Regions from separate parts of the Photobacterium sp. BZF1 genome, predicted to be linked through region 2. Evidence: predicted binding sites of a transcription regulator. Region 2 holds the regulator's gene; the other holds the start of a gene.
What was found. Region 2 encodes CRP, which controls carbon source genes, mostly activating them, when cyclic AMP is high. Its sites were predicted from a motif close to TGTGANNNNNNTCACA; they were not measured.
Positions count from the first base shown of each region.

Region 1: the regulator CRP is predicted to act here: its motif matches at 2,827-2,842, upstream of rppH (RNA pyrophosphohydrolase).

Region 1 is NZ_JACSOF010000077.1:21,377-26,881, forward strand. It holds gene BIZ37_RS17390 (NADP(H)-dependent aldo-keto reductase) at 204-1,238, opposite strand; gene BIZ37_RS17395 (DUF6482 family protein) at 1,415-1,717, shown strand; gene mutH (DNA mismatch repair endonuclease MutH) at 1,744-2,412, opposite strand; gene rppH (RNA pyrophosphohydrolase) at 2,994-3,512, shown strand; gene ptsP (phosphoenolpyruvate--protein phosphotransferase) at 3,540-5,505, shown strand, end outside.
Region 2 is NZ_JACSOF010000050.1:20,293-25,797, reverse strand. It holds gene BIZ37_RS13045 (hydrolase) at 1-345, shown strand, start outside; gene BIZ37_RS13040 (YheU family protein) at 539-760, shown strand; gene BIZ37_RS13035 (phosphoribulokinase) at 867-1,736, shown strand; gene BIZ37_RS13030 (OsmC family protein) at 1,836-2,240, opposite strand; gene crp (cAMP-activated global transcriptional regulator CRP) at 2,511-3,143, shown strand; gene BIZ37_RS13020 (hypothetical protein) at 3,335-3,523, shown strand; gene BIZ37_RS13015 (DUF1338 domain-containing protein) at 3,631-4,428, opposite strand; gene astD (succinylglutamate-semialdehyde dehydrogenase) at 4,470-5,505, opposite strand, start outside.

The DNA of each region.
Region 1 (5,505 bases), on a different contig from region 2:
GCAACAGGTATCAGCCGTCACGGCTTGTAACATTTACCAACGCTTTGCGACGAATGTGGCCTAGAGCCCATGGGGAGGCTTAGGTAAAGTAGTCGGGCATCAACAAAGGTGTCTACCTAAGTTGGTTGAGCTAATGTTTTTCGGCCCCCGTATTACGGGGGCTTTTTTTTGTCTTCAGTTTGCTGTTGACAGCGATGGTTGGCTTACGGACAAGGGTTGGAGTATTGGATTCCGACTTCTTGAAGATCCTGCAGAACGTCTTCGGTCAACGTGACATCTAGGCTGTCGATGTTGGCGTTAAGCTGCTCAAGGGTCGTTGCCCCGATGATATTGCTGGCAACAAAGGGGCGCTGGTTGACGAAGGCCAATGCCATTTGGGCCGGATCCAACCCATGCTTGTGCGCAACGTTGACATAGGCTTCGGTGGCAGCAATGCCCTGCGGCTTGAAATAACGTGAGAAACGCTCGAACAAGGTACAGCGTGCGCCTTGTGGACGAGCACCATTGAGGTATTTACCACTGAGGGTACCGAATGCGAGCGGTGAGTAGGCTAGTAGTTCGACCCCTTCATGGTGGCTGATTTCCGATAGTCCCACTTCAAAGCTGCGGTTGAGCAGGTTATAGGGGTTCTGGATAGTGACAACCCGTGGCAAATTGTGTTTTTCTGCCAGACGCAGGAATGACATCACGCCCCACGGGGTCTCGTTGGACAGGCCGATGTAACGGATTTTTCCAGCCCGGACCAATTCGTCCAATGCGGCGAGCGAGTCGGTCAGGGTGACCCCGGAATGATCTTCCTGGTATTGGTAGTTGAGCTGGCCGAAGCAGTTGGTTTCGCGCTGTGGCCAGTGAATTTGGTACAGGTCGATATAGTCGGTTTGTAGCCTGTTGAGGCTAGCTTCAACGGCATCATGGATATTGCGCCGGTCGAGAGCCATCTCAGGCCGGATATACGGCGTATTCCGCGGCCCCGCCACTTTAGTTGCCAGCACCACTTTGTCCCTGTTACTGGTCTTTTTCAACCAGTTACCGATATAGGTCTCAGTTAATCCTTGGCTTTTAGCGTTGGGGGGAACGGGATACATTTCTGCGGTATCGATAAAGTTGATCCCGCGTTCAAAAGCCAAATCAAGTTGGCTATGGGCCTCTTGCTCGTTGTTCTGTTCACCGAAGGTCATGGTACCGAGGCAGATTTTGCTGACCTCAAGGTTCGAGTGTGGGATCTTGTGGTATTTCATTAGCCCTCCTTGGACTCAGCAGATGTTCTTTTTTCGACTATAGCGCGAGTACAATAGTGTGAGAAGTCCCACAACACCCTTCCGAGTCTCTATCCTGACCTTGCTGGGATAATGATTGTGACCAATAGTTAAGCTGTATTGGGCTGTTTTATTGGGCAATGTTGGGGAGAGGCAAAATGAAGCTGTCACAGCTTAAGCACTGGACAAAAGCAGGTAATGGGGCCATCCCTGCGTGTATTCTGACGAGTTATGCCGGTTGCTCCGATTACTTGATAGAGGTCGAGTATAAACATCACCTTGAACCACTAAAGACCGATGGCGGCGAGATGGTTAAGTTCCAGTCGATTGAGCAGGCGGGGGATCTACTGCGGCCTCTTGGGATCACCAGTGTGACCCTCAGGATTATCGATCCCTATGATGAGTTCTCGCCGGATGGCCAGGTGGCTAGTTGCCGTGAGGATATGACAATCGCACTCTAGGACAGAGCTAAAGCATCAGCCGTTGGCTAAAGGATAAAATACTTTTCCAGCAGGCCTGCCGTAAACTGGGTCTTGAGGTAGAAGCCACGCGGCAGGGTTTTGATCGGCTGGCCATTGGCACCATAGGCTTCTGTCAGCGCTTTGCTGTTGGCCGCTTTCGGGCGTAACTGTAGCACTTCGCCGTGACGCGCTGTGATTTGTTCAACCTGGCCTAGCACTATCATATCCATCAATTCTTCCCAATCTTGCCGGAGCTGCTGTTCCTCCTCTGGCGATGGGCTCCATAACAGTGGCGAGCCGACATGGCGATCAGCTAAAGGAATATCCCGTTCACCTTCAACCGGGATCCACAGTACACGGGCAAGTTTGTGGCGGATATGGCTGTTTTCCCAACGTAAGCCGTGTAACCCAATCAGAGGGGCAACACAGACAAAAGTCGTTTCTAATGGCTTGCCATGATACCCCACCGGAATTGTCTTGAGCTCAATGCCAAGTTCGGCAAAGTCGGGTACCGGCTTGCTGCCGGCTGTGGCGCCGAGGTGCCATTCCAGCAGTTGCCCCACCCAGCCTTTATCACGTCGAAGATCGGGGGGAACGGTGATATTTGCCATGTTCGCCAGCTCACCGAGGGTCATCCCGGCCAGTGCATTGGCTCGCGTCAATAGTTCCTGTTCTGTCTTCGGCGTCGGTTGCATGGTGTCTACCTTGTTTGTGGCAGGCGATCCTACCATAGCTGCATCCGAGGATCCTATTATCTAGTTATCCACAGCTAAATGGGCGAAAAAACTTTATTTGGTTGAATATGTGTTTTTATACAGGGGTTGGTTGCTAATTTGAGCAGTTGTGTGATGGTTTTTTGAGTGGTTGCTGCTTTTTGATGTGGATAAAATGATGGCTGGTTGATCTTTGACCGATCTAAAGTTGTGGCAGAAATGATCTTGTCACAATGGAGTGTGAACATTAATGAAATTGTAATTAACCTATGTTTATAAAGGTTTTTTTATTTGGTTGAAATGGTTTTTTATGGCATGTCTACTATCAAGTATGGAACAGTAACCCGCGGGATTGACGGCTTCTTCACAATTCTATCCACAGAAATCGTGTATAAATGTGGGCTGGGTCTCATTGTGGTGTTTATAAAGTAGCCAGAAGTCAAAAGTTATCCAGATTATGAGGCTTGGCTAGGAAAATAGAAGGATAAATAACAATGTTTGTTTACCCATTGGGTTGTCTGTGAAAAAATCACTATTAATAGAGATTTAATTGAGGTCGTCCAGTGATTGATGGCGATGGGTACCGCCCAAATGTGGGTATTGTGATCTGTAATAGCCATGGCCAAGTATTCTGGGCTCGACGATATGGACAACATTCCTGGCAGTTTCCGCAAGGTGGTATAGACGAGGGTGAGACGCCTGAACAAGCTATGTACCGGGAACTCTACGAGGAAGTAGGGCTAACCAAGAAGGATGTACGTATTGTGGCGTCAAGCCGCCATTGGCTTCGCTACAAGTTACCCAAGCGACTGGTGCGCTGGGATTCTAAGCCAGTTTGTATCGGGCAAAAGCAGAAATGGTTTCTGCTCAGTCTAGAGTGCGATGAGTCAAAGGTGAATATGCAGCGTGGCAGCACGCCTGAATTCGATGGTTGGCGTTGGGTCAGCTATTGGTATCCGGTGCGTCAGGTTGTGTCCTTCAAGCGAGATGTTTATCGCAGAGCATTAAAAGAATTTGCTGCCATAGCCATGCCTTTTAAAGAGCGCAAAGAACGAAAAAAGCGCCGGGGCAAACGCGGCTAGGCCAGTTGGTAGGGAGCGGGGCGGATTATGCTGACGCAACTAAGAGAAATTGTTGAAAAGGTGGCGACTGCCCCGAGTCTGCTTGATGCCCTGGAACAACTGGTGATCAGCACCTGCAAGGCAATGAAAACCGAGTGTTGTTCGGTGTACATTGCTGATCAGCAGCGACAGCGTTTTACCTTGATGGCAACCAAGGGGCTAAGAAAGCCCCACCGTCATGTCGGCCTGCCTTTTGGGCAGGGCCTGGTGGGATTGGTTGCCGATAGGGCCGAACCAATCAATGTCGCCGACGCGCGCCATCACCCCCATTTCAAACATCTTCCCGGGATCGGGGAAGAATCTTTCAGTTCCTTTTTTGGTACCCCTATTATTCACCAGCGCCAGGTCTTGGGTGTGTTGGTTATCCAGCAGCGTGAGCAGCGTGAGTTCGATGAAAGCGAAGAGTCGTTCATGGTTACCCTGGCGGCGCAGCTGGCAGTGTTGCTGGCCCATGCCAAGGCGCAGGGGATGTGGCCGGATCAACATAATGGCTTGCATTTGGTTGGTTCAGCGGCATCGACCGGTGTCGCGGTTGCCCGTGCTTGGTGGGATGATAATCAACCTCGGTTAGAGTTGGTCTCCCCTGCCTCCTGTTTGGATCGGGAGGGAGAGCAAGAACGGCTGAGTATTGCCATCGAACTGGCGAGTGCTGAATTCCGTCGCCTGCGCAAGCGCTTCGATAGTGAGTTGCACAAAGAAACGCTGGCGATTTTCGACTTGTTCAGCCACCTGCTCAATGATCCCATGCTGCGCAAGGACTTGTTCCACAAGATCGCGGGGGGGGATTTGGCCGAGTGGGCGATTCGCCAAGTGGTCGAAACTTATTCTGCCCGTTTTGCCAACATGGAAGATGCCTACCTCAAAGAACGGGCTCAAGATATCCGTGAACTCGGACAGCGGCTGCTGTTCTTTTTGGCTAACGAAGAAGTTACCGAGCATGCTTGGGATGAGCCGGTGGTGTTGCTGACCCGCGAGTTGACTGCGGCCATGCTAGCCAGTGTGCCACGCGATAAATTGGCTGCCGTCGTTTCTCAAGAAGGGGCGGCTAACTCCCATGCTGCGATACTCTCAAGGGCGCTTGGGATCCCTGCGGTAATGGGTGTTGATTTTGTACCGGAGAAAATTCATAACAGTCAGGTTATTGTTGATGGCTACCGGGGCGATCTTCTGGTCAACCCAAACCGCCATGTGCTGGCTGAATACCTTCGCCTACAGAAGGAAGAGCAAGAACTAGCCGCCGTGGTTGAAACCGGACTGGATAAACCGGCGGCGACGCTGGATAACGAGCGGATCAATATTTTTCTCAATGCCGGTCTCAGTGCCGATACCAGTATCGCAGTTAACCGGGGGGTTGATGGCGTGGGTTTGTACCGTACAGAGGTGCCTTTCTTGCTGCAGCGTAGTTTCCCTTCTGAGGAAGAGCAAACCCAGCAATACCAGTCGATCCTCGAAACCTACTGCGGTAAACCGGTGGTGATGCGAACCTTGGATATTGGTGGGGATAAACCCTTGCCATACCTGGCGATTGAAGAGGACAACCCGTTCCTTGGCTGGCGCGGAATACGTTTTACCCTCGATCACCCAGAAATCTTTTTGATCCAAGTCCGGGCGATGCTCAAGGCGAGTATTGGCCATGACAACATGGATATCCTGCTGCCGATGATTTCCGGTATTGCCGAACTGGACGAGTCACTGACCCTGATTGAGCGGGCCTATACCGAGGTGGCGAAAACAGCTGCCGAACAGGGGTATACACTGCGTAGGCCGCGTATCGGGATCATGATTGAAGTCCCTTCCATCCTCTACCAGTTACCGGTCCTGAAAGGGCGGGTGGACTACATTTCTGTTGGTAGCAATGACTTAACCCAATATTTGTTGGCTGTTGACCGGAACAATTCTCGGGTTGCCGGTGTCTATGATGCACTGCATCCGTCAGTGATCCATGCACTCAAGC
Region 2 (5,505 bases):
TCAAGTGAAGTCGCAGGGCAACTGCAAACCCTGTGGCAGTTTGACGAACACGTCACAGCGCCGCTACACGGCTTCAAAGATGCCGCCGATTATTACCAGCGCTGCAGTGGCCTGCCCCGCCTTGCTGACGTGGCCGTTCCACTTAGGGTGATCCATGCCAAGGACGACCCGTTCATGACCGAGGCGGTGATCCCCACAGAACCGCTGCCGCCACACATCCAATACGATCTCTGCCAATACGGCGGCCATGTCGGGTTTGTCACCGGATCATGGCGCCAGCCGGATTTCTGGCTCGAGAAGACGGTACCGGAGTGGTTTAAACAGGCGATAGGCGATAGGCGATAGGCGATAGGCGATAGGCGATAGGCGATAGGCGATACAAAGATTTAGCTAAAGCGCTAATGAGATCAAGCTTCTTGCTCTGTGCTCTTCCAGGGGCCATTCGCCGCTAGCCGCTGGCCTTGCGCTTTCCCCCTCTACAACTGATGCATTTGCCAATATAATTGCCCTTACCATCCGATACAGAAAAGCCGTAACCATGAACATCCCCTGGCAAGACCTTGACCCTGATACCCTGACTAACATTATCGAGCATTTCGTATTGCGCGAAGGGACTGACTATGGCGAGCGCGAGTTGTCACTGGCCGCCAAGGTTGACCGGGTACGCAAGCAACTGCAAAGCGGTGAAGCGGTGATTGTGTATTCCGAACTGCACGAGACTATCGATATCAAATCCAAACGCCAATTGGGCCAAAGTTAACCTTGCCCCGAACTCTGTAGACCCGGCATTTTTGACATCCTGGCTTGACCTTACCGCCCAGCCCTGTTAATAACTCTTTCCGTTAATGTTAACGACAGGGTTTGTCATGTCTGCAAAACACCCCATTATTGCAGTAACAGGGTCCTCGGGGGCGGGAACGTCTACCACCTCCGAAGCATTCCGTAAGATGTTCAATATGATGAGCATCAATGCTGCCTGGCTTGAAGGTGATAGCTTCCACCGCTTCACCCGTCCGGAAATGGACGTCGAAATCCGCAAGGCCAAAGAACAAGGCCGCCATATCAGCTATTTCGGCCCCCAAGCCAACGATTTCCCATTGCTGGAAACTTTCTTCCGCCAATATGGCGAAGACGGTAGCGGCCAGTTCCGCCGTTACCTGCACACGTTTGACGAAGCCGTACCGTATAACCAGATGCCAGGGACATTTACCCCTTGGCAAACTCTGCCTGAAAATACTGACTTGCTATTCTATGAAGGCCTACACGGTGGTGTGGTCGATGGCGAGGTCAATGCCGCCCAGCATGTCGATCTGCTCATCGGCATGGTGCCGATTGTCAACCTCGAATGGATCCAGAAGATCGTCAGAGATACTCGGGATCGTGGTCACTCCCGCGAAGCCGTAATGGAGTCAATCGTGCGCTCGATGGACGATTACCTCAACTACATTACCCCGCAATTCTCCCGCACCCATATCAACTTCCAGCGGGTCCCGACGGTCGATACCTCGAACCCATTCAGTGCCAAGGCCATCCCTAGCCTGGATGAAAGTTTCGTGGTGATCCGTTTCCGAGGCATCAAAAATGTCGACTTCCCTTACCTGCTGTCAATGATCCAAGGGTCATTCATGTCGCGCCATAACACCCTCGTGGTGCCCGGCGGCAAAATGAGCTTTGCGATGGAGTTGATTATGCGGCCGCTGATCCAGCAGCTGATTGATACAGGAAAGATTGGGTAAGAGCGCCGGCGATAGGCGATAGGCGATAGGCGATAGGCGATAGGCGATAGGCGTGATTTTCCCATTGCCTCTGGCCCATCGCCATCTTTTGCCGCCGAATTACTCTTCCACCACCTCGTACGAGTGGGTCATCTCGACGCCTTCACCCAGCATCAGGCATACCGAGCAGTATTTCTCAAGCGAGTCGGCAACCGTCTTGGCTACGATGACTTCATCCAGACCCATCCCCGTGACCACAAAGTGCAGGTTGGCCGTAGTGAAAATACGCGGGGCCTGCTCACGGCGCACCGAGTTGATTTGCGCTTCACAACCAGTAATTTTCTGGCCTGCTGACTTGAGTCCGTCAACCACATCCACCGAGCTACATCCACCCGCAGCCATCAAAACCAGTTCCATTGGGCTTGGCGCTTTTTCGCCACCATTCCCGTCCATCACCACGCTATGACCGGAATTTGACTGTCCAAGAAAGGTCATATTTTCGACCCATTTCACTCGTGATTGCATTGCTTTCTCCTTACAACTTTTACGGGGTTTCGGCACTTGTTAGCAACTGTGTGATCATGTGCACACTTATGACTACAAAATGGCCTTTTCACATAGATCAATATCAAGAAAAGCGCGCCGAAAAAAGATAAAATCTGAACTAATTATTCACGTGAGCTTGCAGCCCAGCGGTTGACTGAATATCCTAAACGACGAACTAATTATGGTTAGGCCCAGCCGCATTTTGAAGGACGTCGTTGTTGGGCAACAAACGCAGAGGAAGTTAGTAATATGGTTCCAGGTAAACCTCAAACAGATCCAACTCTAGAGTGGTTTCTTTCCCATTGCCACATTCATAAATACCCTTCAAAGAGTACTTTGATCCACGCGGGTGAAAAAGCAGAGACGCTCTACTACATCGTCAAAGGTTCTGTTGCGGTCCTGATCAAGGATGAAGAAGGTAAGGAAATGATCCTGTCTTACCTAAACCAAGGTGACTTCATCGGTGAATTAGGCCTATTCGAAGAAGGCCAAGAGCGTACCGCTTGGGTTCGTGCTAAGACCCCTTGCGAAGTCGCAGAAATTTCTTTCAAGAAATTCCGCCAGCTTATCCAGGTAAACCCAGACATCCTAATGCGCCTATCTGCGCAAATGGCTAGCCGCCTACAGGTGACAAGCCAGAAAGTTGGTGACTTGGCATTTCTGGACGTAACAGGCCGTATCGCACAGACTCTATTGAATCTGGCTAAGCAGCCAGATGCAATGACCCACCCAGACGGTATGCAAATCAAGATCACTCGTCAGGAAATCGGCCAAATCGTTGGCTGTTCCCGTGAGACTGTAGGTCGTATCTTGAAGATGCTGGAAGAGCAGAACCTGATTTCTGCCCACGGCAAAACAATTGTTGTTTACGGTACGCGCTAAGCCGTTAGCTCTCCGTAATACACACCAATATCTAAAAGCCGCCCTGTGCGGCTTTTTTATTACCCGCAGCGCTCCCATTTCATGCTTTCAGGGCATTACTGTCTACCGCATCACTGTTTTTATGCTTGTATCTGGCTCGCTTGGTGCTACATTGTGCATATCAACCTCATCACCTGTAATGGAATACCGGTATGGACATCGAACGCTTTTCACCGCATAGCACCCACCACTTACATCGCGGCGTTATTTCGCCCCTGCCCGATACTATTGAAATGACCGGGTTCAGTGACAGTCGCCATTACCTTGAACAGCACGAAAAGGTGAAGCGCCACACGCCGGAATCCCATTTGGGCTACCCGCTCGACAGCCTCAAGCATTAAAACCGTTAAGTTCAGGCCTATGGGGACCAAATATTAAAAAGGCCGATGGCAATGGTTGCCGTCGGCCTTTTTGTTCCCAGTGAAAAACCGAACCGGTAAAAGAGTGGCTAACTGGCGTCGGTACTTTCGAAGATCTTGTCTGCCGATGCTTCGACAAAGCCGGTATATAGCTCACCGTCTTCTTTCGGGTAGCGCTTGGCAAACTCATAGAAGCCACCGGGAATGGTATAGACACCATCGGTAAAGCCTACTTCCACCCTGTCGGCCATGGTCGACGACTGCTCAAGCATCACCTCGGGGCTACCTTTGACCTCACCACCGCCGCTGTTAATCTCGAAGCCGTTATGGCGCAGCAGGTGATTGACCTCGGCAACTTCGGTAAATTGCTCAAGCTGGTTAATGCTCACTGTAAAGTGGTTGGCGCCGAAGCCATGGGCAGCTAACCAGCCGGCATACTCGCTCTCTGCTGCCAACAGTTCATAGGTCGCGTAGTCCAAATCCCATAACCGCCCGCCATAGAGGAAGGCCGGATCATGCATCGCTTGCTCGGGGACCTGGTTAACCAGATCCCTGACCGTTTGCTGCAGCAAAGAACTGAACTGCCCGACCATCAATTCACTGATAAACACTTTAGGAGCTAACGGGTTGGGGTGCTCGAAGTGTTCGGCATACAGTTTCTTGGCCTCGAACTTGTAGCGGCCGCAAGGCTTGTAGCCAATCGCGATGAACGGGGCTGCCAAACGGTCGAGGCCGACCATTGGCAAATTAAACGTCCGCAGCGCAATATGGTCATTGAGCAGCGGCTCTTCTTCGGTCAGCAGATCATGTACCTGGGCCGCTGACGGGCACAGGCGCTGGATATAATCCTGCCACAACCCGGAAAATAGTTGCTCTACCCTTTCCATGTGCTCGCTATCCTCTTTGGCTGGTGAATGATTGACGGCCATCAAAGCGTGATGCCCGGTGATAACTGGGCAGGTAACTCAGTCTGCTCACCTTCCATCGATGCCATCGGGTACGCACAGTAGTCTGCCGCGTAATAGGCGCTTGGCCGTAAGTTGCCAGATGCTCCCGGTCCGCCAAATGGCGCATCACCACTGGCCCCGGTTAACTGGCGGTTGCGGTTCACAATCCCGGCACGGATATGCTCGATAAAGTATTGCCACTCGCTATCATCGGTTGAAACCAAACCGGCAGACAACCCATAGCGGGTATCATTGGCTTTCTCCACCGCATCATCCAGCTCATGATAACGGGCAACCTGCAGCAAAGGACCAAAGTATTCCTCATCCGGCAACTCAGCGATCTGGCTGACATCGATGATCCCTGGGGTCACAATCGCCCCTTGGCCACGGGTTGCAGGCAATAGTGCCTCACCACCTAACTCAAGCAACTGCGACTGGGCCTGCATAATGTTATCAGCAGCCTGGACCGAGACTTGTGCCCCCATAAATGGGGCCGGTTCATCAAACTGACCACCCACTCGGATCTGGCGGGTCAGTTCCAGCAAACGCGCCAAGATACGATCCCCTTCCTCACCATGTGGCAAGTAGAGACGGCGGGCGCAGGTACAGCGCTGGCCAGCACTAATGAAGGCAGACTGAATAATAGTGTAGACAGTAGCATCCAACTCGCCATAGTGACGGGAGATCACCATTGGATTATTGCCACCCATCTCAAGCGCCAGCATCTTGCCCGGTTGCCCGGCAAACTGGCGGTGGAGCAAGTGACCGGTATTGGCACTGCCGGTAAACAGCAAACCATCAATGCCTTTGGCCCCTGCCAACGCTTCACCGGTAGCGCGCGCCCCCTGCACCAAGTTGATGACGCCATCAGGCAAACCTGCCTGCTGCCACAACTTCATGGTCTCTTCCGCCACTTTAGGGGTCAAATCCGACGGCTTGAACACCACGGTGTTACCGGCCAGCAATGCCGGGACGATATGGCCGTTGGGCAAATGGCCCGGGAAATTATAGGGGCCA